One region of the Metapseudomonas otitidis genome, then DNA from elsewhere that is predicted to be linked to it. Evidence: predicted binding sites of a transcription regulator. Region 1 holds the regulator's gene; each other region holds the start of a gene.
What was found. Region 1 encodes sigma-54, which starts transcription at its own class of promoters, with help from an activator protein. Its sites were predicted from a motif close to ANTGGCATNNANNTTGCTNT; they were not measured.
Positions count from the first base shown of each region.

Region 2: a site for sigma-54 is predicted at 3,590-3,609, ahead of glnK (P-II family nitrogen regulator). Genes of this name have one in related genera too.
Region 3: a site for sigma-54 is predicted at 2,815-2,834, ahead of flgB (flagellar basal body rod protein FlgB). Genes of this name have one in related genera too.
Region 4: a site for sigma-54 is predicted at 3,944-3,963, ahead of glnA (glutamate--ammonia ligase). Genes of this name have one in related genera too.

Region 1 is NZ_AP022642.1:1,282,185-1,289,536, forward strand. Features, by position in the region: gene PotMrB4_RS05995 (HPr family phosphocarrier protein) at 1-254, opposite strand, end outside; gene rapZ (RNase adapter RapZ) at 268-1,125, opposite strand; gene ptsN (PTS IIA-like nitrogen regulatory protein PtsN) at 1,135-1,599, opposite strand; gene hpf (ribosome hibernation-promoting factor, HPF/YfiA family) at 1,615-1,923, opposite strand; gene PotMrB4_RS06015 (RNA polymerase factor sigma-54) at 2,005-3,504, opposite strand; gene lptB (LPS export ABC transporter ATP-binding protein) at 3,648-4,373, opposite strand; gene lptA (lipopolysaccharide transport periplasmic protein LptA) at 4,373-4,909, opposite strand; gene lptC (LPS export ABC transporter periplasmic protein LptC) at 4,896-5,468, opposite strand; gene PotMrB4_RS06035 (KdsC family phosphatase) at 5,477-6,001, opposite strand; gene PotMrB4_RS06040 (KpsF/GutQ family sugar-phosphate isomerase) at 6,001-6,975, opposite strand; gene PotMrB4_RS06045 (ATP-binding cassette domain-containing protein) at 7,218-7,352, shown strand, end outside.
Region 2 is NZ_AP022642.1:190,099-197,450, reverse strand. Features, by position in the region: gene PotMrB4_RS00965 (HAD family hydrolase) at 1-704, shown strand, start outside; gene xerC (tyrosine recombinase XerC) at 1-3, shown strand, start outside; gene sutA (transcriptional regulator SutA) at 762-1,082, opposite strand; gene PotMrB4_RS00955 (secondary thiamine-phosphate synthase enzyme YjbQ) at 1,158-1,583, opposite strand; gene PotMrB4_RS00950 (ammonium transporter) at 1,701-3,020, opposite strand; gene glnK (P-II family nitrogen regulator) at 3,055-3,393, opposite strand; gene PotMrB4_RS00940 (accessory factor UbiK family protein) at 3,804-4,067, shown strand; gene PotMrB4_RS00935 (YifB family Mg chelatase-like AAA ATPase) at 4,105-5,598, shown strand; gene betT (choline BCCT transporter BetT) at 5,705-7,352, shown strand, end outside.
Region 3 is NZ_AP022642.1:4,000,900-4,008,251, reverse strand. Features, by position in the region: gene flgA (flagellar basal body P-ring formation chaperone FlgA) at 1-731, opposite strand, end outside; gene PotMrB4_RS18400 (chemotaxis protein CheV) at 812-1,744, shown strand; gene cheR (protein-glutamate O-methyltransferase CheR) at 1,789-2,616, shown strand; gene flgB (flagellar basal body rod protein FlgB) at 2,883-3,290, shown strand; gene flgC (flagellar basal body rod protein FlgC) at 3,302-3,754, shown strand; gene flgD (flagellar hook assembly protein FlgD) at 3,775-4,452, shown strand; gene flgE (flagellar hook protein FlgE) at 4,486-5,799, shown strand; gene PotMrB4_RS18370 (flagellar basal body rod protein FlgF) at 6,017-6,757, shown strand; gene flgG (flagellar basal-body rod protein FlgG) at 6,804-7,352, shown strand, end outside.
Region 4 is NZ_AP022642.1:5,716,806-5,724,157, reverse strand. Features, by position in the region: gene glnL (nitrogen regulation protein NR(II)) at 1-887, opposite strand, end outside; gene PotMrB4_RS26460 (DUF4124 domain-containing protein) at 1,077-1,694, opposite strand; gene PotMrB4_RS26455 (DUF4124 domain-containing protein) at 1,697-2,248, opposite strand; gene glnA (glutamate--ammonia ligase) at 2,445-3,848, opposite strand; gene thiI (tRNA uracil 4-sulfurtransferase ThiI) at 4,180-5,634, shown strand; gene typA (translational GTPase TypA) at 5,764-7,352, shown strand, end outside.

The DNA of each region.
Region 1 (7,352 bases):
TTGTTGTTGATCAGCTCGATCAGGGCGTTGAGGGCTTCGTCGCCCTGGTCCCCATCGGTGTGCAGGTGGATGGGCGTGCCTTTGCCGGCGGCCAGCATCATCACGGCCATGATGCTCTTGCCGTCCACCAGGCTTTCCGGGGAGCGTCCGACGCGTACCTGACACGGGAAGCGGCCTGCCACGCCGACGAACTTCGCCGCAGCGCGGGCGTGCAGGCCGAGCTTGTTGCAGATGGTGATTTCACAGGCAGGCATCGCGTTTGTCCTTTCAGGTGAGGTCGCGGTGGCGAACCTGGACGTTCTTGAGAAGCGGTTTGAGGGCGCGCCCGATGCGCTCGGCGAGGTACACGGAGCGGTGGTGACCGCCGGTGCAGCCGATGGCAATGGTGACGTAGGCGCGGTTACTGGCGGCGAACCGGGGCAGCCATTTGTTCAGATAGCCGACGATGTCCTGGTACATCTCCTCGACATCGGGCTGGGCGGCCAGGTAGTCGGCCACGACGCTGTCGAGCCCGGAAAAGTCCCGCAGGTCGGGCTTCCAGTAGGGATTGGGCAGGCAGCGCACGTCGAATACCAGGTCGGCGTCCACCGGCATGCCGCGCTTGAAGCCGAAGGACTCCACCAGGAAGGCGGTGCCGGGTTCGGGCTTGTTGAGCAGGCGCAGCTTGATGGTGTCACGCAGCTGGTAGAGGTTCAGGTGCGTGGTGTCGATCTTGAGGTCGGCGAGGTCGGCAATCGGCGCGAGCAATTTGCTCTCGTCGTGGATGGCCTCGGCCAGGGATCGGTTCTCGGTGGTCAGCGGGTGGCGCCGGCGGGTCTCGGAGAAGCGCTTGAGCAGCGTCTCCTCGTCCGCGTCCAGATACAGCAGGTCGCAGAGGATGTGCTTGGCGCGGGCCTCGGCGAGCAGCTCCGGGAAGCGCTGGAGCTGGCTCGGCAGGTTGCGGGCGTCGATGGACACCGCAACCTGGGGGTGAAGCAGTTCGGTGTGCAGCAGGGCGCGCTCGGCAAGCTCGGGAAGAAGCCCGGCAGGGAGGTTGTCGATGCAGTAGAAGCCGTTGTCTTCGAGTACGTCGAGTGCCGTGCTCTTGCCGGATCCGGAACGACCACTGACGATGACCAGGCGCATGCCGGTGCCTTACTGTGCGTTCTGCACGTCGACTACCACCTGGTACAGGTTCTCGCTGTCCTGCGCGTGACGCAGTCGATCCCGTACGTCGCTGCGGTCGAGCATGCTGGCGATCTGGCGCAGCAGCTCCAGGTGCTCATCGGTCGCCGCTTCGGGGACCAGCAGCACGAACAGCAGGTCCACGGGTGCGCCGTCGATGGCGTCGAAATCAACGGCCGCATCCAGGCGCAGCACGGCACTCACCGGCGCAGCGCAGCCCTGAAGGCGACAGTGGGGAATGGCGATGCCGTTGCCGAAGCCGGTCGAGCCAAGCTTTTCGCGGGCAACGAGGCTTTCGAAGATGTCTTGCGAGTCGAGATCCACCAGGTCGCGTGCGACGAGGTTGGCGATCTGTTCCAGCACGCGTTTCTTGCTGCCGCCCGGCACGTTCACGAGTGAACGGCCGGGGGTCAGGATTTGCTCAAGTCGGATCATAGGGAAGGGGAGAGGTCAGCGGACGGTCGCGCCCTGCTGGCGGTTGAGCTGCTTTTCCTTGTGCTTGATCAGTTGGCGGTCGAGTTTGTCGGTCAGCAGGTCGATGGCGGCGTACATGTCTTCATGCTCGGCGTTGGCAACGACCTCGCCGCCTGCGATGTGCAGGGTGGCTTCGATCTTCTGCTTCAGCTTCTCGACCTGCATGATCACTTGCACGTTGGTTATCTTGTCGAAGTGGCGCTCCAGACGTTCGAACTTTTCGATCACGTAGTCGCGCAGGGCGTCGGTCACATCCAGTTGATGTCCACTGATGTTGACTTGCATACCGCTTTCTCCTTATTGCCCGTGTGTAAGAGACAGGCTAACGGGCCTGCCACCGGAACACTTTGGCGTGGATCAATCCGCTCACATCAGTCGCTTGCGTTCGCTGGAAGGTGCGATGCCAAGCGATTCCCTGTACTTGGCGACTGTGCGGCGGGCCACTTGGATACCCTGTGCTTCCAGTAAACCAGCGATCTTGCTGTCGCTCAACGGCTTTTTGGCATTTTCGGCGGCCACCAGTTTCTTGATGATCGCGCGGATCGCGGTGGACGAGCATTCGCCACCTTCGGAGGTGCTGACGTGGCTGGAGAAGAAGTATTTCAGCTCGTAAATGCCACGTGGGGTGTGCATGAATTTCTGGGTGGTGACGCGGGAAATCGTGGACTCGTGCATCCCGACCGCCTCGGCGATGTCGTGCAGGACCAGCGGCTTCATGGCTTCGTCGCCGTATTCGAGGAAGCCTCGCTGATGCTCCACGATCTGGGTCGCCACCTTCATGAGGGTTTCGTTGCGGCTTTGCAGGCTCTTGATGAACCAGCGTGCCTCTTGCAACTGGTTGCGCATGAAGGTGTTGTCCGCGCTGGAGTCGGCACGGCGCACGAAACCTGCGTAGTGCGGGTTGACGCGCAGGCGGGGCACGGCCTCCTGGTTCAACTCGACCAGCCAACGGTCGTTGTGCTTGCGAACGATGACGTCGGGCACGACGTATTCCGGTTCGCTGGCTTCGATCTGCGAGCCCGGGCGGGGATTGAGCGCCTGAATCAGTTCGATGACCTGGCGTAGCTCGTCTTCCTTGAGCTTCATGCGGCGCATGAGCTGGCTATAGTCGCGGCTGCCGAGCAGGTCGAGGTAGTCGCCTGTGAGGCGCTGGGCTTCACCCAGCCAGGGGGTATTGGTAGGCAGTTGGCGAAGTTGCAGCAGCAGGCATTCGCGCAGGTCGCGTGCGCCGACGCCGGCGGGCTCGAACTGCTGGACCCGATTGAGCACGACCTTGACCTCATCCACCTCGATACCCAGTTCGGGATCGAAGGACTCGGTGATCTCCTCGAGGGTTTCTTCGAGGTAGCCGTCGTTGTTGATGCAATCGATGATGGTGACGCCGATCAGGCGGTCGGTGTCCGACATCGGTGCGAGGTTCAGTTGCCACAGCAGGTGGCTTTGCAGGCTCTCCCCGGCGGAGGTGCGGGAGGTGAAGTCCCATTCGTCATCATCGGAGCTGGGCAGGCTGCTGGCGCTGGTCTGGTACACGTCTTCCCAGGCGGTATCGACGGGAAGTTCATTGGGTATGCGTTCGTGCCACTCGCCCTCGTCGATGCCCTCGCTGTCGCTGGTGGGCACGGTGGTTTCCTGGAAGCTTGCTTCCTGGCTACCGGAGTTGGGCTGCTGCTCGCTCTCCGCCATGGGGTCGGAGTTGTCGAAATCCTCCCCTTCCTCCTGGCGTTCGAGCATGGGGTTGGACTCCAGCGCTTCCTGGATCTCCTGCTGCAGGTCCAGGGTGGAGAGTTGGAGTAGGCGGATGGCCTGTTGCAGCTGCGGGGTCATCGTCAGCTGCTGGCCCATCTTCAGGACAAGCGATGGTTTCATGGCAGGGGGCTTTGCACCTTATTCGCCGGCGCGTGTGCGCCATCCACTACAGGACGCCGAGGCGCCACCAGGAAGCAAATTATATGCCTGACCTTGAATGATTTTTCCAGCAGGCGCAACGCCCTTGTGCGGCGCTGGGTGGCTCAGAGGCGGAATTCGTGCCCCAGGTAGACTTCCTTGACCAGCTGGTTGGCCAGGATTTCCTCGGCGGTGCCTTCTGCGATCAGTTGGCCGTCGTTGACGATGTAGGCCGTCTCACAGATATCCAGCGTCTCGCGAACGTTGTGGTCGGTGATGAGTACGCCGATGCCCTTGTTCTTGAGGTGGTGGATGATCTGCTTGATATCGCCCACGGAGATGGGGTCGACGCCGGCGAAGGGTTCGTCCAGCAGGATGAACTTCGGCGCGGTAGCCAGTGCACGGGCGATCTCGACGCGGCGACGTTCACCGCCGGAGAGGCTCATGCCGAGGCTGTCGCGGATGTGGCTGATGTGGAATTCCTGCAACAGGCTTTCCAGCTCACGATGGCGCCCGGCGCGATCCAGGTCCTTGCGGGTTTCCAGGATCGCCATGATGTTGTCCGCCACGCTCAGTTTGCGGAAGATCGAGGCTTCCTGCGGCAGGTAGCCGATACCTGCGCGCGCCCGGCCGTGCATGGGCTGGTGGGTGACATCCTGCTGGTCGATCAGGACACGACCCTGATCAGCCTTGACCAGGCCCACGATCATGTAGAAGCAGGTGGTCTTGCCTGCACCGTTGGGGCCGAGCAGGCCGACAATCTGGCCGCTCTCGATGGACAGGCTGACGTCACGGACCACCTGGCGGCTCTTGTAGCTCTTGGCCAGGTGCTGGGCTTTGAGGATCGCCATTACTGTGCTTGTCCCGCTTGCTTCTTGGGCTGGATGACCATGTCGATGCGCGGACGCGGCGTGCCGACGTTGGTGCCGGTGGCACGACCTGCGTTGACGATCTGGCGGCGGGTGTCGTAGACGATCTTCTCGCCTTCGAAGGTATTGCCTTCCTGGATCACCTTCGCCTGGTCGATCAGCACGATGCGCTCGTTGGAAGCGAAGTACTGGATGGTGCGTCCGTAGGCCTTGACGATCTGCTTGTCCGGAGCCGGCTTCTGCTCGTAGTACGCCGGCTTGCCCACCGAGGTGAACACATCCAGCTCGCCCTGGGCGTTCTGGGTGATGGTTACGGTGTCGCCGGTGATCTTCAGGGTGCCTTGGGTAATGACCACGTCACCGCGATAGACTGCTACGCCCTGCTTGTCATCGAGCTCGGCGCTGTCCGCCTGGACGCGGATGGGCTGGTCGCGGTCGCTGGGCAGTGCCCAGGCGCTGGCACTTCCGAGTGCGGCACCCAGGCTGAGCAGTAGGGGGAGGGTTTTAACGAACCTCATGCTGGCCTCTTACGTTGGACAGCAGGAGCATCCTGCCGTCATTCAAGTACGCTTTCATTCCTTGTGCCGTGGTGACCCCGTTGGCGGCGTCGATTTTAACGGCTTGCTCGGTCTGCGCATATTCCTGATCCGGGAATACGGTCAGTCGGCTGGTGGTCAGAATGGTCGGCCGTCCCTTGGGGTCGGTGCGGGCCACGCGGACCTGTTCGATCAGTTCGACCTGCTTGCCCTCCGGGCCCACCTCTCCGCGTTCGCTCTGAACATGCCAAGGGTAGTCGGTGCCGCGATAAAGCTGCAGGTCCGGCTTGGTCAGCATCGTCACATCGGTGGCCTTGATGTGCTCGAGCTTGTCCGCCGTCATTTCATAGTGGCGCTTGCCATCTTCCTGGAACTGCACGCTGGTGGCATTGATGACGTAGAAGTCGATGGCGTTTTCGTCCCCGGCGGGCTGGGCCTGGCGGTCCATGAAGCTCTCGGGGCGGATGTTCCAGTAGCCCAGTGCGATCAGCAGGGCGGCAAGGGGCGCAAGGATCAGGGCGAGGCGAACGTTCTTGGGCATGGCTGGACCTACAGGTAGGCGGCTTGCGCGGTGTCCAGGGTGTCCTGGGCGCGCATGATCAGTTCGCAGAACTCGCGTGCTGCACCTTCTCCGCCCTTGGCCACAGTGACGCCATGGGCATGCTGGCGCACGAAGGCGTCGGCGCTGGCAACGGCCATGCCCAGGCCAACGCGGCGGATCACGGGCAGGTCGGGCAGGTCGTCGCCCAGGTAGGCGACCTGGTTGTAGTCCAGCCCCAGTTCGCCCAGCAGTTCATCGAGAACGACCAGTTTGTCCTCGCGGCCCTGGTACAGGTGCTGGATACCGAGGTTGCGTGCACGGCGCTCCACCACCGGGGTGCTGCGCCCGGAGATGATGGCCGTGCGTACGCCGGAGTTGATCAGCATCTTGATGCCGTGGCCGTCCAGGGTATTGAAGGTCTTGAATTCGCTGCCGTCTGCCAGGAAGTAGAGCTTGCCATCGGTGAGCACGCCATCCACGTCGAAGACTGCCAGACGGATTGCCTGGGCACGCTGGTGCAGGTGTTCGCTCATCAGATCACTCCGGCGCGGGTCAGGTCGTGGATGTGCAGGGCGCCGACGGGGGTGTCGTTGTCATCCACCACCACCAGCACGTTGATCTTGTGGTCTTCCATGATCTTCAAGGCTTCGGCCGCCAGCATTTCGCCGCGTGCGGTCTTGCCGTGCACGGTCATGACCTCGTCGATGCTCGCCTGGTGCACATCGACGCCCTTGTCGAGGGTCCGGCGCAGGTCGCCGTCGGTGAAGATGCCGGCGAGACGGCCGTCATTCTCCAGCACGATGGTCATGCCGAGCCCCTTGCGGGTCATTTCCAGCAGGGCGTCGCGCAGCGAGGTGCCACGGGCGACCCGGGGCAGCGCGTCGCCACTGTGCATGACGTTTTCCACTTTCAGCAGCAGGCGACGGCCCAGCGCACCGCCCGGGTGCGAGAAGGCGAAGTCTTCTGCAGAGAAGCCGCGTGCTTCCATCAGGGCAATGGCCAGGGCATCGCCCAGCACCAGTGCCGCCGTGGTGGAGGAGGTGGGTGCCAGGTTGAGCGAGCAGGCTTCCTTGTCCACGCGGGCATCAAGGCGTGCCTCGGCCGCTTTCGCCAGCGCCGATTCCGGGTTGCCGGTCATGCTGATGAGCGGGATTCCCAGGCGCTTGATCAGCGGCAACAGGGTGACGATCTCCGCCGTCGAGCCGGAATTGGAGAGGGCCAGTACCACGTCGTCGCGCGTGATCATGCCCATGTCGCCGTGGCTTGCTTCCGCCGGGTGGACGAAGAAGGAAGGCGTGCCGGTGCTGGCCAGGGTTGCGGCGATCTTGCGGCCGACGTGGCCGGATTTGCCCATGCCGACCACCACGACACGCCCTTTGCAGGCAAGGGCGAGTTCGCAGGCTTTGATGAAATCGCCGTCGATTCGCTGGAGAAGGGCGTCAATGGCGTCGCGTTCCAGTCGGATGGTGCGTTGCGCGGATTGGATCAGATCGCTGGACTGGCTCATGTCTTGAGTGCAGTGGCCGAGGAAAAGGCGCGGATTATACCGGTAAAGCTTGAATCGCTCACGTTCGATCGTCGTCAATGATGCGTCGAACCTGTCACGCTCCTGAACGAAGCTGTCTGCGGCCTTGGGCGGCCCTGGGCGCAATGCTATGATCCGCCGCCTGTTCGGCCACCTCGCCGGGCCGTGTCCCGTCTGCGGGATACGACGTCCATTCAGGGATGGCCGCATCGCAAGGAGTACAGATGAGCGCCGATAACGCTTATGCCGTGGAGCTGAAGGGCCTGACCTTCAAGCGCGGCGAGCGCAGCATTTTTCGCGACGTTGACATACGCATACCCCGTGGCAAGGTCACCGGGATCATGGGGCCGTCCGGCTGC
Region 2 (7,352 bases), 1.1 Mb from region 1:
TGAGCATCCAACTGGTGACCTTCGACCTGGACGACACCCTGTGGGACGTCTCGGTGGTGATGCAGGGCGCCGAAGCCACCCTGCGCGAATGGCTGGGCAACGAGGCGCCGCGCCTGGGGCCCGTGCCGATCGAGCACCTGTGGGCGATCCGCGCCCGCCTGGTGGACGCCACCCCCGGGCTCAGGCACCGCCTGAGCGAGCTGCGCCGGCGCATCCTCTTCCATGCCCTGGAAGAGGCCGGTTATCCACAGGCCGAGGCCGCAGAGCTGGCGGAGGCCGGCTTCCAGGTGTTCCTGGCGGCGCGGCACCGCATCGACCTGTTCCCCGAGGTGCACCCGACCCTGGAGCGCCTGGCCAACCACTACCGGCTGGCCGTGATCACCAACGGCAACGCCGACGTCCGCCGCCTGGGCCTGGCGGACTACTTCCAGTTCGCCCTCTGCGCCGAGGAACTGGGCATCGGCAAGCCGGACCCACATCCCTTCGAAGAAGCGCTGCGCCGGGCCGGCGTCCCCGCCGCCCAGGCGGTGCACATCGGCGATCACCCCAGCGACGACATCCAGGGCGCCCGCAATGCCGGCATGCGCGCGGTGTGGTTCAACCCCCAGGGCAAACCCTGGGACGGCGACGACCACCCCGACGCGGAGATTCGTACCCTGGACCAGCTACCCACACTGCTGGAGCGCTGGCACCGGGGTGCCTGACCCCGAATCGCAGGCATGAAAAAGCCCGCATCAAGCGGGCTCTTCCAGGCAACTCAATCAGATGGGGCGGCTGCCGTACTTGCTGTCCGGCTTCTTGGGCGGGTCGGCGACCACGTTGGGCTCCACCTCCTGCACCTTGCCGCCACGGGCCAGGAATTCCTCCATGGCACGGGCCAGCGCATCGCGCTCCTTCTGCTTGGCTTCGACGCTGGGCAGCTCCTCGACCTCGACGGCAGCGGCTTTCTTGCCCTTGCCGGCAGGGGCGGGGGATTCGCCGTCATCGCTGTCGTCGCCACTGTCCTCGGCGGCAGCCAGCTCCTCGCCTTCGTCCTCGTCGCCCGCTTCGAGCTCGTCTTGTTCCAGTTCTTCGTCGCTCATTCTTCTACCTCGTGTCTTGCAAGAGCAGGTTAGTTATAGCCCAGTCGCGCCAGGTTTCTACGCGCCCGGAAAAAATCACGATGCCTCGCCGTAGAGGGTCGCCAGCACCCGACGCGCACCGCCCTGATCGCGGTGTTCGCCGAGGTAGATCCCCTGCCAGGTACCCAGGGCGAGCGCCCCGTCACGCACCGGCAAGGTCAGCTGGCAGCCCAGCAGGCTCGACTTGAAGTGCGCCGGCAGGTCGTCCGGGCCTTCGTAGTCATGTTCGTAGCCACCCTCGCCCTGGGGCACGAGGCGGTTGAAGAACCGCTCGAAATCGCGCCTCACGGAGGGGTCGGCATTCTCGTTGACGCTCAGTGAAGCCGATGTGTGTTGCAGCAGCAGGTGCAACAGACCGATACGGCAGCGACCCAGTTCCGGCAATCCGGCCAGCAGCTCGTCGGTGACCAGGTGGAAGCCTCGCGCACGCGGCTTCAAGGTGATCAGCGTCTGGTGCCACATGGGCGCCACTCCCTCGGATTTCGCTCGGCGCGCATTCTAGCGCGGCCTCTGAAAAAGCAAAGGGCGCCTTTCGGCGCCCTTGGCAGCGGTTCGCACGCCCCGGAGGGGCCGGCGGGCTTACAGGTTGTAGCCGCGCTCGTTGTGCTGCGCCAGGTCGAGGCCGACGGTCTCTTCCTCTTCGTTGACCCGCAGGCCGATCACCAGGTCCAGCACCTTGAGGATCACGAAGGTGACCACAGCGGTATAGACGACCGTGAAGGCCACGCCCTTGAACTGGATGAACAGCTGGGCCGCGATGTTCTCGACGGTGCCGAAGCCACCCAGGGCCGGTGCTGCGAACACGCCGGTCAGCAGGGCGCCGACGATGCCGCCGATGCCGTGCACGCCGAAGGCGTCCAGGGAGTCGTCATAGCCCAGCTTGCGCTTGAGGCTGGTGGCGCTGAAGAAGCAGATCACGCCAGCGGCCAGACCGATCACCAGGGCGCCCATCGGGCCGACGGTGCCAGCGGCCGGGGTCACGGCGACCAGGCCGGCGACCACACCGGAGGCGATGCCCAGGGCACTCGGCTTACCGTGGGTCAGCCACTCGGCGAACATCCAGCCCAGGGCAGCCGCCGCGGTGGCGATCTGGGTGACCAGCAGGGCCATGCCCGCAGTGCCATTGGCCGCCACGGCGGAGCCGGCGTTGAAGCCGAACCAGCCCACCCACAGCATGGCCGCGCCGATCAGGGTGTAGCCCAGGTTGTGCGGGGCCATCGGGGTGGTCGGGTAGCCCTTGCGCTTGCCCAGCACGATGCAGGCCACCAGGCCGGCGATACCGGCGTTGATGTGCACTACGGTGCCACCGGCGAAGTCCAGCACGCCCCAGTCCCACATCAGGCCGCCGTTGCCGCTCCACACCATGTGGGCGATCGGCGCGTAGACCAGGGTGAACCACACGGCCATGAAGATCAGCATCGCCGAGAACTTCATGCGCTCGGCGAAGGCACCGACGATCAGGGCCGGGGTGATGATGGCGAAGGTCATCTGGAAGGTGATGAACACGCTTTCCGGCACGGCGTACACCAGGCTGCTGGTGTTCAGGCCGCTGAGGAAGGCCTTGGACAGGCCGCCGATGAAGGAATTGAAGTTGACGACGCCCTGCTCCATGCCGGTGGTGTCGAAGGCCAGGCTGTAGCCGTAGACGACCCAGAGCACGCTGATCAGGCCGGTGATGGCGAAGCATTGCATCATCACCGAGAGGACGTTCTTGGAGCGGACCATGCCGCCGTAGAACAGCGCCAGGCCGGGAATGGTCATGAACAGCACCAGTGCCGTGGCGACGATCATCCATGCGGTGTCGCCACTGTTCAGCACGACCTCGTCGGCGGCCATGGCCAGGCCGGGGGTAACGAGGGACAAAAGGGCTCCTAGCCCTGCGGCTTTACGCAGAGTCATGTGGTTTTCTCCTGGGGCGTTGGGGTTCGGAGGCTTAGATCGCGTCGGTGCCGGTTTCGCCGGTACGGATGCGGATGGCCTGTTCCAGATTCACGACGAAGATCTTGCCGTCACCGATCTTCCCGGTGTTGGCCGCCTTGGTGATGGCCTCGATGACACGGTCGAGCTGGTCATCGGCGATGGCGACGTCGATCTTCACCTTGGGCAGGAAGTCGACGACGTACTCGGCGCCACGGTACAGCTCGGTGTGGCCTTTCTGGCGCCCGAAGCCCTTGACCTCGGTAACGGTGATGCCCTGCACGCCGATCTCGGACAGCGACTCGCGCACGTCATCGAGTTTGAACGGCTTGATGATGGCAGTGACTAGCTTCATGAAACTTCTCCCGTATTTGGTGGACTTGCCCCAGGAAAACGAACCCGGCTCAAGTCTAAGCGCAGTGCCTGGCTTTGTAACGCGTCGAACCGCCCTGGCCCGGCCCGCTTCGACGCCAACCAACCGCTCCTGGCGAAACACTCCCCCGCCTCGCCTGACGCACCGGTACTGCATCGGTGCACCCTTCACCAGCGCTAAAGCAGAAAGCTTGCCAGCTCGCCCAAAAGCCCGGTTTTTCAAGCAGATAGTGGCCCTTGGCCGTGGCGCCGGGCGGCACTGCCCCAAAACGATGCACGGAAAAGGTGCACGCGCACTTCAGCCATTGCTCGGAAATCGTGCGTCGGCCTGTCGCCCGACTCGGCCGGGACCCCGTGGTAAACTCCGGCCCGCCCTGTCAACGGATGCCCACCATGCTGCCGCCCAAAGCCCTGCTCGATGCCCTCGGCTCCCACGCCTCCCGCCTGTTCAATGGCGACACCCCGCTGCCCCGCGCCGAATTCGAGGCCCAGTTCAAGGCCCTGATGCAGAGCGCCTTCAGCAAGCTGGACCTGGTCAGCCGCGAGGAATTCGACAGCCAGATGGTGGTGCTCGCCCGTACCCGCGCGCGCCTGGAAGCCCTGGAGGCGAAGGTCGCGGAGCTGGAAGCCCAGCTGAACCCGCCGCCCACGGAGTAAGCCACTCCGGCCGGGCGGACCGATCAAGGAGCGATCCATGTCCCTGGCCCTCGTCCACAGCCGCGCCCAGGTCGGCGTGGAAGCACCCGCCGTCACGGTGGAGGCGCACCTGGCCAACGGCCTGCCGTCCCTGGCCCTGGTCGGCCTCCCGGAAACCGCCGTGAAGGAGAGCAAGGACCGCGTCCGCAGCGCCCTGCTCACCAGCGGTTTCGAATTCCCCCTGCGGCGCATCACCCTCAGCCTTGCACCAGCCGATCTTCCCAAGGAAGGCGGACGCTTCGACCTGGCCGTCGCCCTCGGCATCCTCGCGGCCAGCGGCCAGGTGCCCGCCGCAGCCCTGGAGCAGTTGGAGTGCCTCGGCGAGCTGGCGCTGTCCGGTGCCCTGCGTCCGGTGCAGGGCGTGTTGCCCGCTGCGCTGGCGGCGCGCGCTGCCGGACGGGCGCTGGTGGTGCCCCGGGAAAACGCCGAGGAGGCCAGTCTGGCCAGCGGCCTGACGGTGTTCGCCGTGGGTCACCTGCTGGAGCTGGCCGCCCACCTCAACGGCCAGTCGCCGCTGGCACCGTTCCAGAGCCAGGGCCTGCCGCTGCAGGCCGCGCCCTATCCCGATCTCGCCGATGTCCAGGGCCAACTGGCAGCCAAGCGTGCGCTGCTGGTGGCCGCCGCAGGAGCCCACAACCTGTTGCTGTCCGGCCCGCCCGGCACCGGCAAAACACTGCTGGCCAGCCGCCTGCCAGGCCTGCTGCCACCGCTGGAGGAACACGAGGCCCTGGAAGTGGCCGCCATCCATTCGGTGGCCAGCCAATCGCCGCTGGCGTGCTGGCCCCAGCGTCCCTTCAGGCAGCCTCACCACAGCGCGTCCGGCCCGGCCCTGGTGGGTGGGGGCAGTCGTCCGAAACCCGGCGAGATCACCCTGGCGCACCAGGGTGTGCTGTTCCTCGACGAGCTGCCGGAGTTCGACCGCAAGGTGCTGGAGGTCCTCCGAGAGCCCCTGGAAAGCGGCGAGATCATCATCGCCCGGGCCAACGACCGGGTGCGCTTCCCGGCGCGCTTCCAGCTGGTAGCGGCCATGAACCCCTGCCCCTGCGGCTACCTGGTCGACGAGACCCACCGCTGCCGCTGCACGCCGGAGCAGATCCAGCGCTACCGGGCCCGGCTCTCCGGCCCGCTGCTGGACCGCATCGACCTGCACCTGACGGTCGCCCGCGAAGCCACGCACCTGGGCGCGCCCGTCAGCGGCGGGCTCGACAGTGCCACCGCTGCCGGGGAAGTCGGACGAGCCCGGCGTCGGCAACTGGCTCGCCAGGGCTGCGCCAACGCCTTCCTCGACCTGTCCCGGCTGCACCAGCACTGTCCGCTGACGCCCGACGACCAGCATTGGCTGGAGCAGGCCTGCGAGCGCCTCGGGTTGTCCCTGCGTGCCGCGCACCGGCTGATCAAGGTGGCCCGCACCCTCGCCGACCTGGCGGACGCGCCCGACATCCAGCGCCACCACCTGGCCGAGGCCCTGCAGTACCGGCCGACCAGCAGCTGAAAAAACTATGAGGAACAAGGTGCCGAAAGAGCCGATCTATCGACTCTGTTAGACTGCGCCGCCTTCCGCCCTTGGCGGCCATCCGATCGAAAGGAGAGCTAGCTCAATGGAGGCACGTTCGTCTTCCCCATCCACCCTCAACCCACCGGTGTTCTACGGCTCTGCCGTCCTCGTCATCGCCCTGGTGCTCTACAGCACCCTGGCCCGCGACCAGGCACAGTGGCTGTTCGGCCAGATCCAGCAGTGGATCGTCCTGAATGCCAGCTGGTTCTACGTCCTCAGCGTCGCGCTGATCCTCATCACCGTCGTCTTCCTCGCCGTCAGCCGCTTCGGCGACATCCGTCTCGGCCCCGACCACAGCCGCCCCGACTACGGCAACGGCACCTGGTTCGCCATGCTCTTTGCCGCCGGCATGGGCATCGGCCTGATGTTCTTCGGCGTCGCCGAACCCCTGATGCACTACGTCAACCCGCCGGTAGGCGACCCCCACACCGTGGCCGCCGCGAAGGAGGCCATGAAACTGACCTTCTTCCACTGGGGCCTCCACGCCTGGTCGATCTACGCCATCGTCGCGCTGATCCTGGCGTTCTTCTGCTTCCGCCATGACCTGCCGCTGACCCTGCGCTCGGCGCTCTATCCGCTGATCGGCGATCGCATCTACGGCCCCATCGGCCATGCGGTGGACATCTTCGCCATCCTCGGCACCGTGTTCGGCATCGCCACCTCCCTGGGCTACGGCGTGCTGCAGATCAACGGCGGCCTGCACCACCTCTTCGGCGTCCCAGTCAGCACTCCGGTGCAGCTGGCACTGATCGCAGGCACCTGCGGCCTGGCCACCCTCTCGGCAGCCAGTGGGCTGAACAAGGGCATCAAGGTCCTGTCGGAACTGAACCTGGCGCTGGCGACCCTGCTGATGCTGCTGGTGCTGGTCCTCGGCCCCACGGTGTTCCTGCTGCAGACCTTCGTGCAGAACACCGGCGGCTACCTGTCGGAGATCGTCAGCAAGACCTTCAACCTCTACGCCTACGAACCCACCGACTGGATCGGCGGCTGGACGCTGCTCTACTGGGGCTGGTGGCTGTCCTGGTCGCCCTTCGTCGGGCTGTTCTTCGCCCGCATCTCACGCGGCCGCACCATCCGCGAGTTCGTCTGCGGGGTGCTGTTCGTCCCGGCCGGCTTCACCCTGCTGTGGATGACCATCTTCGGCGACACCGCCATCCACATGGTGCTCAACCAGGGCTACCTCGACCTGGTGGAAACGGTGCAGCAGGACAGCTCGCTGGCACTGTTCGCCTTCCTCGACCACTTCCCACTGTCCACCCTGTTGTCGCTGCTGGCAGTGGCGATGGTGGTGGTGTTCTTCGTCACCTCGGCCGACTCCGGTGCCCTGGTGCTGGACATGCTGGCCTCGGGGGGAAAAGAGAACACCCCGCTGTGGCAGCGCCTGTTCTGGTCGATCCTCACCGGCGTGGTGGCCATGGCGCTGCTGCTGGCCGACGGCCTCAAGGCCCTGCAGACCGCCACCATCGCCAGCGCGCTGCCCTTCGCAGCGGTGTTGCTGGCCGCCACCTGGGGCCTGCTCAAGGCCCTGCGGCTGGACGCCACCAAGCGCGGTATCCGCTACCAGGCACTCGCCCTCTCGCGCCCGGCGCAGCAGCAGCTGGGCGGCTGGCAGCGGCGGCTGCGCAACATCCTCATGTTCCCCCGGCGCAGCCACGTCACCCGCTTCATCGACGAAGTGGTGCGCCCGGCCT
Region 3 (7,352 bases), 2.7 Mb from region 1:
GTTACGCGGGCTTTGACCACGCGTTTGGAGTTGAGGTTGCGTACGCGTATCTGGTCACCTATGGCCCCTGCGGAAAGTGCCTCGCCCGGCATCTTGACCTGGATGGTGGAACTTCCGGCACTGATTACCACCTGATCACCCTTGTGGACTACCTCGGCCATTTCAACGTGGGTCGGCGTCAGGATCTGATCGACCAGGACGGGGCGTGTGAGCTTGTAGCCTTCCGCTTGGGAAGGCGCCGTAAGGTAGCCCTGGGAGAGCAGCCCCACATCACGCTCGACCAGGTTGTAATCACGGGAGGACAGTTCTTCCCCTTTGCGCATCGGGCGCGCTGCGACTATTACATTGCGGAACAGCCGAACCTGGGCAGGGACGAAGACCGACCAAGGGGTGCTGCCCTCGCAGCGAACCTTGACCGTCACCCGTCCGACCGGCTGTGCCGGGCTCTCCAGGCTGACCGTCAAATCCCTGTCGCAAGTGGCGAGGCGCAGGCGTGGGTCCAATCGGCTCACCTGGATCTCGTAGCGTCCCTCGATGCCGCTATTCTGGAGATATTCCTCTACCTTGAACTCAAGAAACCCTTCGGTGGAGCCGATAAGTACTTCGGGCGGCGTGAGTCCATCTGCCTGTGCGCCGTTGTGGCTCAGGCAGAACAAAACGGGTAAAAAGGCCCATGACCGGTGGCGGCGATGTGCTATCAAGTGTCGGAAAAGCGTCGTTATCGGATTCATGCAATTCAAAAAAGCAAGGCTCGTGCCGCCTGCTAATCTATGGCGAAGCGTCCTGAAGCTCAAAAGGGGAGAGTCCTGGCATGGCCGGTGTATTGGATTCGGTTAACCAGCGTACGCAACTGGTGGGGCAGAACCGCCTGGAGTTGCTGTTGTTCCGGCTGGATGGACCCCAGCTCTACGGGATCAACGTGTTCAAGGTGAAGGAGGTGCTCCAGTGCCCCAAGCTCACCATCATGCCCAAGTCCAGCCCGGTGGTTCGGGGCGTGGCGAATATCCGCGGGGGGACCATCCCCATCCTCGACCTGTCCATGGCGACGGGGCGCAGGCCGCTGAGTGATCTCAAGAACAGCTTCGTGATCATCACGGAGTACAACAGCAAGGTTCAGGGGTTCCTGGTGCGCTCGGTGGAGCGCATCATCAACATGAACTGGGAAGAAATCCATCCGCCACCCAAGGGCACCGGGCGTGAGCACTACCTGACCGCGGTCACGCGCGTCGACAAGAACCTGGTCGAGATCATCGACGTGGAGAAAATCCTCGCCGAAGTCGCGCCGACGTCGGAGGTCATCTCCGAAGGCGTCATCGATCACGAGACCCAGGCCAGCGCCGTTACCAAGCGCGTGCTGATCGTCGATGACTCGTCCGTGGCGCGCAAGCAGCTGGTCCGCTGCCTGGAGACGGTCGGGGTGGAGGTGGTCTCGTTGAACGATGGCCGCCAGGCGTACAACTACCTGCATGACCTGGTCGAGCAGGGCAAGGCGCCGGAGAAAGAACTCCTGATGATCATTTCCGACATCGAGATGCCGGAGATGGACGGCTACACCCTGACGGCGGAGATCCGTGGCGATCCGAGAATGCAGAAGCTGCACATCCTCCTGCATACTTCGCTCTCCGGCGTATTCAACCAGGCGATGGTGAAGAAAGTTGGCGCGGATGACTTCCTCGCCAAGTTCCGACCTGACGAGCTGGCTTCGAGGGTGATCGAGCGGATCAGGATTGCGGACGGGGCGTGAGGGGGATTCCTTCCCCAGGTACAGATATGAATGAGGCGGCCCTAGTGTCTTCAGGTAACTTGGATTTCGAGCAGTTCCGGACTTTCCTGGAAAAAACCTGCGGCATATTGCTGGGAAGCAATAAGCAGTACCTGGTTTCCAGCCGTCTGAACAAGCTGATGGAACAGAACGGCATCAAGACGCTGAGCGAACTGGTTCAGAAGATCCAGAACGCCCCGCGCAGCGGCCTGCGAGAGCAGGTCGTGGATGCGATGACCACCAACGAAACGCTCTGGTTCCGGGATACCTACCCCTTCGAAGTGCTCAAGGGTCGCATCCTGCCCGAGCTGATCAAGGCCAACCCGAACCAGCCCCTGCGGATCTGGTCGGCGGCTAGCTCCTCCGGGCAGGAGCCGTTCTCCATCTCCATGGCCATCGACGAGTTCGAGCGGACCAACCTGGGCCAGCTCAAGGCCGGTGTGCGCATCGTCGCCACCGACCTGTCCACGGCGATGCTCGCGGCCTGCCGTGCTGGCGAATACGACAGCCTGGCGATGGGGCGTGGCTTGTCCCAGGAGCGGCTCACCCGCTTCTTCGACCCGAAAGGGCCGGGACGCTGGGTGGTCAAGCCGGCGATTCGCAATCGCGTGGAATTCCGTGCCCTGAACCTGCTGGACAGCTACGCCTCCCTCGGCAAGTTCGACATCGTGTTCTGCCGCAACGTGCTGATCTACTTCTCCGCCGATGTGAAGAAGGACATCCTCACCCGCATCCACGCGACCCTGAAACCCGGTGGTTACCTGTTCCTCGGGGCCTCCGAGGCGCTGAACGGCCTGCCGGACCTTTACCAGATGGTCCAGTGCAACCCGGGCATCATCTACAAGGTGAAGTGACCGGTGGTGATCCTGAAAGGAGGCGCAAGCCTCCTTTTTTGTGCCTGCCATTCGGTCGTGCCGCCTTTTGCCGCTGGGCGGCAATCGCCTCTGCCGCCTTGCCACCCTGACCTTTGCAAAGCGGCAAGCCCTTACCGCTGATCTCCGTTCTGTCGTCCTGAATTCATCTCAACCCTTTGTTTTAAAAGGATTTTAAAAATTGGCACAGCCCTTGCTGAATGTCCGGCAGACAAACCGTCATTGCCGCACGGCAAAGGTTGGAAGAGATGAGCATCAGTTTCGAAAGCGCCCTTGGCATCCACGAGTCGGCCCTGCGGTTCCGCACCCAGCGTGCCGAAGTGCTGGCCAACAACATCGCCAACGCCGACACGCCCAACTACAAGGCGCGTGACCTGGACTTCTCCTCCGTGCTCGCCGAGCAGGCGGAGAAGGCTTCCAAGGGCACCTTCCAGGCCACGCTGACCAACGCGCGCCATATCGCGGCCGAAGGCACCGGCATGCTGGATGAGTCCCTCAAGTACCGCACCCCGTTCCAGCCTTCGATCGACCAGAACACCGTCGACCTGCAGCAGGAACAGTCCAGCTACACCGAGAACTCCGTGCAGTTCCAGGCCAGCTTCACCCTGCTCAACAGCAAGTTCAAAGGGCTCGTCAACGCGCTGCGTGGCGAGTAAGGAGAGCGACCATGTCCCTGTCCAGCGTCTTCAACATTGCCGGCACCGGCATGAGTGCCCAGAGCACCCGGCTGAACACCGTCTCCAGCAACATCGCCAACGCCGAGACCGTGTCCTCCAGCATCGACAAGACCTACCGCGCCCGCCACCCGGTGTTCGCCACCATGTACCAGAGCCAGCTCAACGGCCAGGGCAACGACCAGGGCTCCCTGTTCGCCCCCGAAGACGAGTCTGGTCGCGGCGTCCAGGTGCTGGGCGTGGTCGAAGACCAGAGCGCGCTGGTGCCGCGCTACGAGCCGAACCATCCCGCCGCCAACGCGGACGGCTACGTGTACTACCCCAACGTCAACGTGGTCGAGGAAATGGCGGACATGATCTCCGCCAGCCGAGCCTTCCAGACCAACGTCGAAATGATGAACACCGCCAAGCAGATGATGCAGCGCGTGCTGACCCTGGGTCAGTGAGTGCGTGAGGGAGCGACAAGATGAGCGTTGACGTAGGCGCCACCACCAGTTCTTCGGTACTGGATCAATACAAGCTCAAGGAAACCACCAAGTCGAAGGAGCTGGGCAAGGACCAGTTCCTCCAGTTGCTGGTGGCACAGATGAACAACCAGAACCCGCTGGACCCGCAGACCAACAGCGAGTTCGTGGCGCAGCTTGCCCAGTTCAGTACCGTCGAAGGCCTGGACAACCTGAACAAGAGCGTCAACACCATCCTCTCCAGCACCCAGTCTTCCCAGGCGCTGCAGGCGTCCTCTCTGGTCGGGCGCAAGGTCATGGTCCCCTCCAGCAAGGCCGTGGTCGATCCTGCCGAAGGGCTCACCGGCACCGTCAGCCTCACCAGTTCCACGTCCAACCTCTACGTCAACGTGCTGGACGAGAAGGGCAACACCGTCAACCGCGTCAACCTGGGTGCACAGAAGGCCGGTGCGGTCAGCTTCACCTGGGATGGCAAGGACTCCAGCGGCAACCCCGTTGCCAAGGGCACCTACACCTTCAAGGCCGAGGCCGGGGTCGATGGCAAGACAGTCGCCATGGGCACTGTCCTCCCGGCCAACGTCGACAGCGTCACCCTTGGCCAGAACGGCGGGGAAATGACGCTCAACCTCGCAGGGCTCGGCAGCATCGCGCTTTCCAAGGTCCAGGTCATCGGTAAGTAATCGTCGACGCTGTCGGCGCAACAGGAGCATCCCATGTCGTTCAACATCGGCCTCAGCGGCATCCGCGCCGCCTCCAGTGACCTCAACATCACTGGCAACAACATCGCCAACGCCGGGACCGTGGGCTTCAAGCAGTCCCGTGGTGAGTTCCAGGACCTGTACTCGGCGTCCGTGCTGGGCTCCGGCAGCAAGACCATCGGCAGCGGCGTGCTGCTGGCCAACGTCGCCCAGCTCTACAACCAGGGCACCATCGACTACACCGAAAATGCCCTCGACCTGGCCATCAACGGCAACGGTTTCTTCGTCACCAGCAACAACGGCGCCGTCAGCTACACCCGTGCCGGCTACTTCGGTACCGACAAGAACGGCTTCATCGTCGACAACAACGGCTACCGTCTCCAGGGTTACACGGTAGATGCCAGTGGTGCGCTGCAAAGCGGTGTGGTGGGTGATCTCACCATCAAGACCAACAACCAGCAGCCCAAGGCCACCTCCACCATCACCCAGCCGTTCAACCTCAACTCCAGCAACACCCCGCCGACGGTGTCGCCGTTCAACCCGGCCGACCCGAAGAGCTACAACTCTTCGACCTCGGTCAACATCTATGACTCCCAGGGCAACCCCCACGTCATGACCCAGTACTTCGTCAAATCGGCCACACCGGCGAACACCTGGACCATGAACGTGCTGATCGATGGCCGTAACCCCACCAACCCGGCCTCCACCACGCCCATGAGCACGCCGGTGGGCTTCACCACCTCCGGCCAGCTGGACACCTCCACCTTCGCCAACACCGGCGGCTTCGCCGTCAACGCCGACGGCACCCTGGGCATCAACGGCTGGGTGCCGGCCGTGTCCAACGGCGCCACCCCGCCGGTGTGGAGTGCCAACGGTGCCGCTGCCGCCCCGAGCATCACCTTCGATATCCGCGGCTCCACCCAGTTCTCCAGCGCCTTCGCTGTTGCCAGCGTGGCCCAGGATGGCTACACCACCGGCCAGCTGGCCGGTCTGCAGATCGATGACAAGGGCATGATCTATGCCCGCTACACCAACGGTCAGACCCAGCTCCAGGGCCAGGTCGTCCTGGCGAACTTCGCCAACGTCCAGGGCCTGACCCCGGTGGGCAAGACCTCCTGGGTGGAATCCTCCGAATCCGGTGCGCCGGTGATCGGCACCCCGCGTGCCGGTACCCTGGGTGCCCTGCAATCCGGTGCCCTGGAGTCCTCCAACGTGGACATCTCCACCGAGCTGGTCGACCTGATCGTGGCGCAGCGCAACTACCAGGCCAACGCCAAGACCATCGAGACCGAGAACGCGGTGACCCAGACCATCATCAACCTGCGTTGAGTGAGTGGCCGCCGCCCGTCAAAAGGGTGGCGGCGACCTTGCCGCTGGCGGCATCCCCTCGCCGCCACGGCATTCCAAGGCCTCCATGTGAGGCCTTTTTCTTTTTGCTTTTTCCTTATTCGTCAATGAGTTGTCTCGATTTTGCAGGCCTGGCACAGCAATTGCTGTAGACCCTGCAAAGCAATGCGGGCGTCAAAAGCCCACCTTGGAGACCTCCATGGACAAGATGCTCTACATCTCCATGACCGGTGCCAGCCAGAACACCCTGGCCCAGCGCGCTCATGCCAACAACCTGGCGAACGTGTCCACCACCGGGTTCCGTCGCGACTTCGAACAGGCGCGTTCCATGCCCGTGTTCGGCGACACCTTCCCGGCGCGCGTGTTCGCCATGAGCGAACGTCCCGGGACTGACTTCACCCCCGGTGCCCTGCAGGAGACCGGGCGCGACATGGACATCGCCATCGGCGGGGAGGGCTGGATCGCCGTGCAGGCGCCGGACGGCAGCGAAGGCTACGTGCGCACCGCCAGCCTCCAGGTGGACGCCAACGGCCAGCTGCGAGCCGGCAATGGGTTGCCGGTTATCGGCAACGCCGGGCCGATCGCCATCCCGCCGGAGCAGAAGGTGGAGATCGGTTCCGACGGCACCATCAGCATCCGCGCCCTGGGCGAGGCCCCCAACGTGATGGCCGAGGTGGACCGCATCAAGCTGGTCAACCCCGATCCCAAGCAGCTGGAGAAGGGCCTCGATGGCCTGATCCACACCAAGAACAAACAGCCGGCGGACGTGGATGGCACGGTCAAGCTCACCTCGGGCTTCCTCGAGGCGAGCAACGTCAATGCCGTCGAGGAGATGACTGCGATCCTCTCCCTGTCCCGTCAATTCGAACTGCACGTAAAGATGATGCGCACCGCCGAGGACGACGCCGCGGCGATGGCACGGGTCATGCAGCTCAGCTAACAACCAGTACGCGGCGCCATGACTTCGGCGCCCGAGGAGAATGACGATGATTCCGGCACTTTGGGTCAGCAAGACGGGTTTGGCGGCTCAGGACATGAACCTGACCACCATCTCCAACAACCTGGCCAACGTCTCCACCACCGGCTTCAAGCGCGACCGCGCCGAATTCCAGGACCTGCTCTACCAGATCCGCCGCCAGCCCGGCGCCCAGAGCACCCAGGACAGCCAACTGCCCAGCGGCCTGCAGTTGGGTACCGGTGTGCGCATCGCCGGCACCCAGAAGATCTTCACCCAGGGCAGCCTGCAGACCACCGAGCAGCCGCTGGACCTGGCCATCAATGGGCGCGGCTTCTTTCAGATCCTCATGCCGGACGGCACCGTCTCCTACACCCGCGACGGCAGCTTCCACCTGAACTCCGACGGGCAGATCGTCACCAGCCAGGGCTACCCCCTGGAGCCGGCCATCGTCCTGCCCGCCCAGGTCCAGACCTTCACCGTCGGCGAGGACGGCACCGCCTCGGTGACCACCTTCGGCAACCCCACGCCCCAGGTGATCGGCAACATCCAGACCGCCGACTTCGTCAACTACGGCGGC
Region 4 (7,352 bases), 1.7 Mb from region 1:
CCGTTGTCGATGATCTCCACCTTGGCCACCAGGCGATGGCGGGTGTGGCCGATGGTGAACTGGCGCAGGGTGCGGGTGCGCAGGGTGATGCGGCCCAGGCGCAGGTCGTTCTGGCCGGACAGGGCCTGCATGGCGTTGCGCACGATATTGAGCACGGCCTGGATCATCTGTTCCTTGTCGATGAACACGTCCGGGATGCTCGGGTCGTAGTCGCGCACCAGGTTGACGCCGCCCTGGCTCTCGGCCTCCACCAGGCTGCAGACGCGCTCCAGCACCTCGTGGACGTTGGTCATGGCCAGCTGCGGCAGCTTGTTGGAGCCGAGCATGCGGTCCACCAGGTTCCGCAGGCGGTCGGCCTCTTCGATGATGACGTTGGTGTAGTCCTTCAGGCTTTCCTCGGGCAGCTCCCGGGCCAGCAACTGGGCAGCGCCACGGATGCCGCCCAGGGGGTTCTTGATCTCGTGGGCGAGGCCGCGCACCAGCAGCTTGGTGGTTTCCTGCTTGGAGAGCTGGGCCTCTTCCTTGGTGATGCGCAGCAGGCGGTCGCGGGGGTGCACTTCCAGCAGCAGCAGGGTGGCGCCCTTGTTGAGGATGGGCGTCACCGCGTAGTCCACCGTGATGGTCTGCCCGGAGAGCGAGGTCAGCATGGCCTCGCGCTTGGTGAAGGGGTGGGCCTGTTCCACGGCCTGGCGCAGGGACGCCAGGGCCTCGGGGGATTCGGTGAACAGCTCGCTGATGAACTGGCCGTGGCTGCGCTGGCCGCTGACGGCCAGGAGCATTTCCGCCGCCGGGTTCATGTACTCAAGGCGCAGGTCGGCATTGAGCAGGATCACCGCGGTGGTCAGGTTGTCGAGCAGCAGTCGATGCAGGGCGTCGTTGATGGTCATGGGTCGGTCATCTCGGCGATGCGCGGGAAAATGCAAGAAGCAAACCAAGCCCTGAAAAGACGCGCGGAATGCCGCCCACAGCGGTACCCGGCCACGCGACGGCGCATGCCGGGGCGCAGCGGGCGAACCAAAATGGGGAGAGTATAGAAAGTGGTGCGCCTGCTCGCACCGAAATGGTGCGAGGCGCGATCAGAGGAACGGCAGGATGCCGATGATGCCCTTGTCCGGCTCTTTCGGCTTGTCCTTCAGCGGGCATTCGGGGCGCACGCCCCAGTCGGCTTTCTTGCAGGGGTTCACACGGCGCTTCTGGTCGAGGGACACGCGCTTCACATGCACCGGCTGGTTGGGTGTGCGCTCCACCACGCGGCCCTGCGTGTCGATGATCTCCACCGCCAGCTGGTGGGTGCCCCGGTCCAGGTTGCTGAGGGGGAAGACCGGGCTGCGGCCGGGCTCACCCTGGACGTTGCCGTCGAGCACCAGGCGGTAGTTGTGGCCGTCGCGCAGTACCGGATCGCTGGTGGCGGTGACGATCAGGCCGCCGTCGCCGGTGACGGTGGCATCAGGCTCGGGGATCAGGATGCGCAGCACCTGGTAGCCCTGTTCGCGGGGGATGGGGGCCGGCGGCGCCACCAGCGGCGCGCCGCGCTGCGGGGTCATGGCGTTGGAGGGGGCCAGTTCGATGCGCTTGGCATTGCCGGGCTTGGGCTGGTCGGTGAAGACGCGGTTTCCCTCCTCGTCGACGTAGGTGTAGACCTGGGCGACGGCGGGCAGGCTGGCGATAAGCAGGCAGAGCAGGAGCGTGCGCATGACTAGGGTTTGGGAGTGGGTTTGGGAATAGGTTTCGGGCGAAGGGCCGGGCTATGGGTATTGACCCGCTGCAGGGTAAAGGTCTGGGCATCACTCTGCTGTAGCACCTTGTCACCCACCAGCACCTGGACAGCCAGGCTGTGTTCGCCCCGGTCCGCGCTGACCACCTGCAAGCGGGGCACATTGGCTGGCTCGCCGTAGGGTTGTCCGTCCATCACCAGGCGCAGGCTGTGGCCAGGCTGCAGGCGTGGCTTTATGCGTACCGGAACGCTGAAGGTACCGTTATTGGCGCGCAGGGCCTCTTCATCCGGCAATTCAAGGCTCAGTTGTTCGTAGGCGGCACTGGCCTTCTTCTCGGGCGTAACCGGCGGCGGGGCAACGGGTTTCTGGGCCTCGACGGTGTTGGTCGGCGGCAGGTCGACCGTTTCCACCTTGCCCCCTTCCGGCGGCTGGTTGGTGAACACGGTGTGGCCGTTGGCGTCGGTGTACTTGTAGATCTGCGCGCTGGCGGGCAGGGCGAGCGTCAGCAGCAGGCAGGCGAGCATGGGGCGCATGGCCGGTCTCTCCGGATGGGAATGGCGCTAAGCCTTGCATCGGTAGGCGGTGCTGGCAAGTTCGGGCTGCCGGTGCTGTGCGGTGTCGCTGAAAACCCGGGCCGGGAACGGGTTGCGGGGATGAAAAAAGGCCTCCCGAAGGAGGCCTCTCGAAACGTGCCGCTGGTGCGGCACGCTGCCTGGGCAGGCGACTGGATCAGACGCTGTAGTACAGGTCGTATTCCAGCGGGTGCACGAAGGTGCGCACCTTGATCTCTTCTTCGCTCTTCAGCTCGATGTAGGCATCGATGAAGTCGTCGGAGAACACGCCGCCCTTGGTCAGGAAGGCACGGCCCTTGTCCAGCTCTTCCAGGGCTTCCTTCAGGCTGCCGCACACCTGCGGGATCTCTTTCGCCTCTTCCGGCGGCAGGTCGTACAGGTTCTTGTCGGCGGCATCGCCGGGGTGGATCTTGTTCTGGATGCCGTCCAGGCCGGCCATCAGCAGGGCTGCGAAGCACAGGTAGGGGTTGGCAGCCGGGTCCGGGAAGCGCGCTTCGATGCGGCGGGCTTTCGGGCTGTTGACGTACGGGATGCGGATCGAGGCGGAACGGTTGCGGGCGGAGTAGGCCAGCATGACCGGGGCTTCGAAGCCGGGCACCAGACGCTTGTAGGAGTTGGTGGACGGGTTGGTGAAGCCGTTCAGCGCCTTGCCGTGCTTGATGATGCCGCCGATGAAGTACAGGGCGGTATCGGACAGGCCGGCATAGCCTTCGCCAGCGAAGGTGTTCTTGCCATCCTTGGAGATGGACATGTGAACGTGCATGCCCGAGCCGTTGTCGCCGTACAGGGGCTTCGGCATGAAGGTCACGGTCTTGCCGTAGGCGTCGGCGACGTTGTGCACGCAGTACTTCAGGGTCTGGACTTCGTCAGCCTTGGCAACGAGGGTGTTGAACTTCACACCGATCTCGTTCTGGCCGGCGGTGGCCACTTCGTGGTGGTGAACTTCGACCACCAGGCCCATTTCTTCCAGGGCGTTGCACATGGCGGTACGGATTTCGTGGTCGTGGTCGACCGGCGGTACCGGGAAGTAGCCGCCCTTCACGCCCGGACGGTGGCCCTTGTTGCCGCCTTCGATGTCGGCGTCGGTGTTCCAGGAGGCCTGCTCGGAGAAGATCTTGAACATGGAGCCGGAGATGTCGGACTTGAACTTCACTTCGTCGAAGATGAAGAACTCGGGCTCCGGACCGACGAATACGGTGTCACCGATACCGGTGGACTTCAGGTATTCCTCGGCGCGACGGGCGATGGCGCGCGGGTCGCGGTCGTAGCCTTGCATGGTGCTCGGCTCGATGATGTCGCAGACCAGGATCAGGGTCGGCTCTTCGGTGAAGGGGTCCAGGACGGCGGTGCTGTCATCCGGCAGCAGGATCATGTCGGAGGCTTCGATACCTTTCCAGCCGGCGATGGACGAACCGTCGAACATCTTGCCGTGTTCGAAGAAATCGTCGTCGGCGTCACGGGCCGGCATGGTCACGTGCTGCTGCTTGCCTTTGGTGTCGGTGAAGCGCAGATCAATCCACTTCACGTCGTGTTCTTTAATCAGTTGAAGCGACTTCGACATGTTGTCCTCCAGGTGGATGAGGGCGGCATTCATGCGACCCCCAATAAAGGTGAAGCCGGGGCGGGATAGTCCGCCAGGGCGACCTGCCTCACAAGGGAGCAATTTGCGTGCCAGTGCCCAGGAATGGGCCGGAGCCCCACAGCTCAGGCAGGGCGGGGACTGCGGCCGGTTTGTGCACAGTTTTGCGCACCATAAACGTGCCGGTTTGATGTGTCGTGCACCTTATTGGTGCTCGATTGTGGTGCGTGATTGATTTTGGTCAAAGCTTGAACAATTTCCGCTATAATCCGCGCCCCTCTTTTTCCGTCGCCTTTGCGGGCGCAGTTTTTCCATGAAACTCATCATCAAGGTCTTCCCAGAAATCACCATCAAGAGCCGGCCGGTGCGCAAGCACTTCATCCGCCAGCTCGCGAAGAACATCCGGTCCGTGCTGCGCGACCTCGACTCGGATGTCGAGGTGTCTGGCGTCTGGGACAACCTGGAGCTGGTGACACAGTGCACCGAGCCCAAGCTGCTGGCCGAGATGATCGAGCGCCTGAGCTGCACGCCGGGCATCACCCATTTCCTGGAAATCAACGAATACCCGCTGGGTGATTTCGACGACGTCTTCGAGAAGTGCAAGCTGCACTACGCCGACCAGCTGCCCGGCAAGATCTTCGCCGTGCGCTGCAAGCGTGCCGGCAAGCACAGCTTCAGCTCCATGGAGCTGGAGCGCCACGTCGGCAGCCGCCTGCGTCGCGAATGCGGTGCCGCCGGCATCTCCCTGAAGAACCCGGAAGTGGAAGTGCGGATGGAAGTGCGCGACCAGCGCCTGTTCGTCATCCACCACCAGCACGAAGGCCTCGGCGGCTACCCGCTGGGCTCGCTGGAGCAGACCCTGGTGCTGATGTCCGGTGGTTTCGACTCCACCGTCGCCGCCTTCCAGATGATGCGCCGCGGCCTGATGACCCACTTCTGCTTCTTCAACCTCGGCGGCCGTGCCCATGAAGTGGGCGTGATGGAAGTGGCCCACTACCTGTGGGAGAAGTACGGCCGCTCCCAGCGCGTGCTGTTCATCAGCGTGCCCTTCGAGGAAGTGGTAGGCGAGATCCTCGGCAAGGTCGACAACAGCCAGATGGGCGTGGTGCTCAAGCGCATGATGCTGCGCGCCGCCACCCACATGGCGAAGAAGCTGCACATCGACGCCCTGGTGACCGGCGAGGCCATCTCCCAGGTGTCCAGCCAGACCCTGCCCAACCTCTCGGTGATCGACTCGGCCACCGACATGCTGGTGCTGCGCCCGCTGATCGCCAGCCACAAGCAGGACATCATCGACACCGCCACCCGCATCGGCACCGCCGAGTTCGCCAAGCACATGCCCGAGTACTGCGGCGTGATCTCGGTGAACCCCACCACCCGCGCCAAGCCGGGCCGCATCGAGCACGAGGAAGAGCAATTCGACATGGCCGTTCTGGAGCGCGCCCTGGAACGCGCCCGCCTGGTGGCCATCGACCGCGTGATCGACGAGATGGGCCAGGGCCTGCAGGTGGAGGAAGTGCGCGAGGCCCTGCCGGGGCAGATCATCCTCGACATCCGCCACCCCGACGCCCAGGAAGACGAGCCGCTGGCGCTGGAAGGCATCGACGTGCAAGCGCTGCCCTTCTACGCGATCAACAGCCGCTTCAAGGACCTGGACGCCAACCGCCAGTACCTCCTGTATTGCGACAAGGGCGTCATGAGCCGCCTCCACGCTCACCACCTGCTCAGCGAGGGGCATACGAATGTGCGCGTTTATCGCCCGGCTTAAACAGCCCGGGCTCTACGGCGGCAGCATCCGTCACCGCCCCCCCGACCGGCGGCCGCGCCGAATCGACTGATCTTCATACAGGCCGCCTAGACTCAGCGGCACACCGAATCCCCTGATCGAGATACACCCGTGATCGAAAAACTGCGCAACATCGCCATCATCGCCCACGTCGACCATGGCAAGACCACCCTGGTAGACAAACTGCTGAAGCTCTCCGGCACCCTCGACCGCAAAGAAGCGGAATCCGAGCGCGTGATGGACTCCAACGACCAGGAGAAAGAGCGCGGCATCACCATCCTGGCGAAGAACACCGCCATCAAGTGGAACGGCTACAACATCAACATCGTCGACACCCCCGGCCACGCCGACTTCGGTGGCGAGGTGGAGCGCGTGATGTCCATGGTGGACTCCGTGCTGCTGGTGGTCGACGCCCAGGACGGCCCCATGCCGCAGACCCGCTTCGTGACCCAGAAAGCCTTCAAGGCCGGCCTGCGTCCGATCGTCGTGGTCAACAAGATCGACCGTCCGGGCGCGCGTCCTGACTGGGTCATCGACCAGATCTTCGACCTGTTCGACAACCTCGGCGCCACCGACGAGCAGCTCGACTTCCCGATCGTCTACGCCAGCGCCCTGAACGGCATCGCCGGCCTCGACCACGAGAAGATGGACGACAACATGGACGCCCTGTTCCAGGCGATCATCGACCACGTCCCGGCCCCGGTGGTGGACACCGAAGGCCCGTTCCAGATGCAGATCTCCCAGCTGGACTACAACAGCTTCCTCGGCGTGATCGGCATCGGCCGCATCGCCCGTGGCAAGATCAAGACCAACACCCCGGTGGTGGCCGTCAGCGACGACGGCAGCAAGCGCAACGGCCGCGTCCTGAAGATCATGGGTCACTCCGGCCTGCAGCGCGTCGAAGTCGCCGAAGCCGAAGCCGGTGACATCGTCTGCGTCAGCGGCATGGACGAACTGTTCATCTCCGACACCCTGTGCGACCCGCAAAACGTCGAAGCCCTGCCGCCGCTGACCGTCGACCAGCCCACCGTGAGCATGACCTTCCAGGTCAACGACTCGCCCTTCGCCGGCAAGGAAGGCAAGTTCGTCACCAGCCGCAACATCAAGGACCGTCTGGAGAAGGAACTGCTGCACAACGTCGCCCTGCGCGTCGAAGCGGGCGATTCCGCCGAGAAGTTCAAGGTCTCCGGTCGTGGCGAGCTGCATCTGTCCGTACTGATCGAAACCATGCGCCGTGAAGGCTTCGAGATGGGCGTAGGCCGTCCGGAAGTGGTGATCATCGAGAAGGACGGCGAGAAGCAGGAGCCCTACGAGAACGTCACCATCGACATCGAAGAGCAGCACCAGGGCTCGGTGATGGAGCAGATGGGCCTGCGCAAGGGCGATCTGACCAACATGATCCCCGACGGCAAGGGTCGCGTCCGCCTGGAGTACACCATCCCGGCACGTGGCCTGATCGGCTTCCGCAACAACTTCCTGACCCTGACCTCGGGCACCGGCATCCTGACCTCGACCTTCAGCCACTACGGCCCGATCAAGGCCGGCGAAGTCACCAACCGTCAGAACGGCGTACTGGTCTCCATGGCCACCGGCACCGCCCTGACCTACTCGCTGGAAACCCTGCAGAGCCGCGGCAAGCTGTTCCTCGCCCCGGGCGACGAGATCTACGAAGGCCAACTGTGCGGCATCAACAGCCGTGA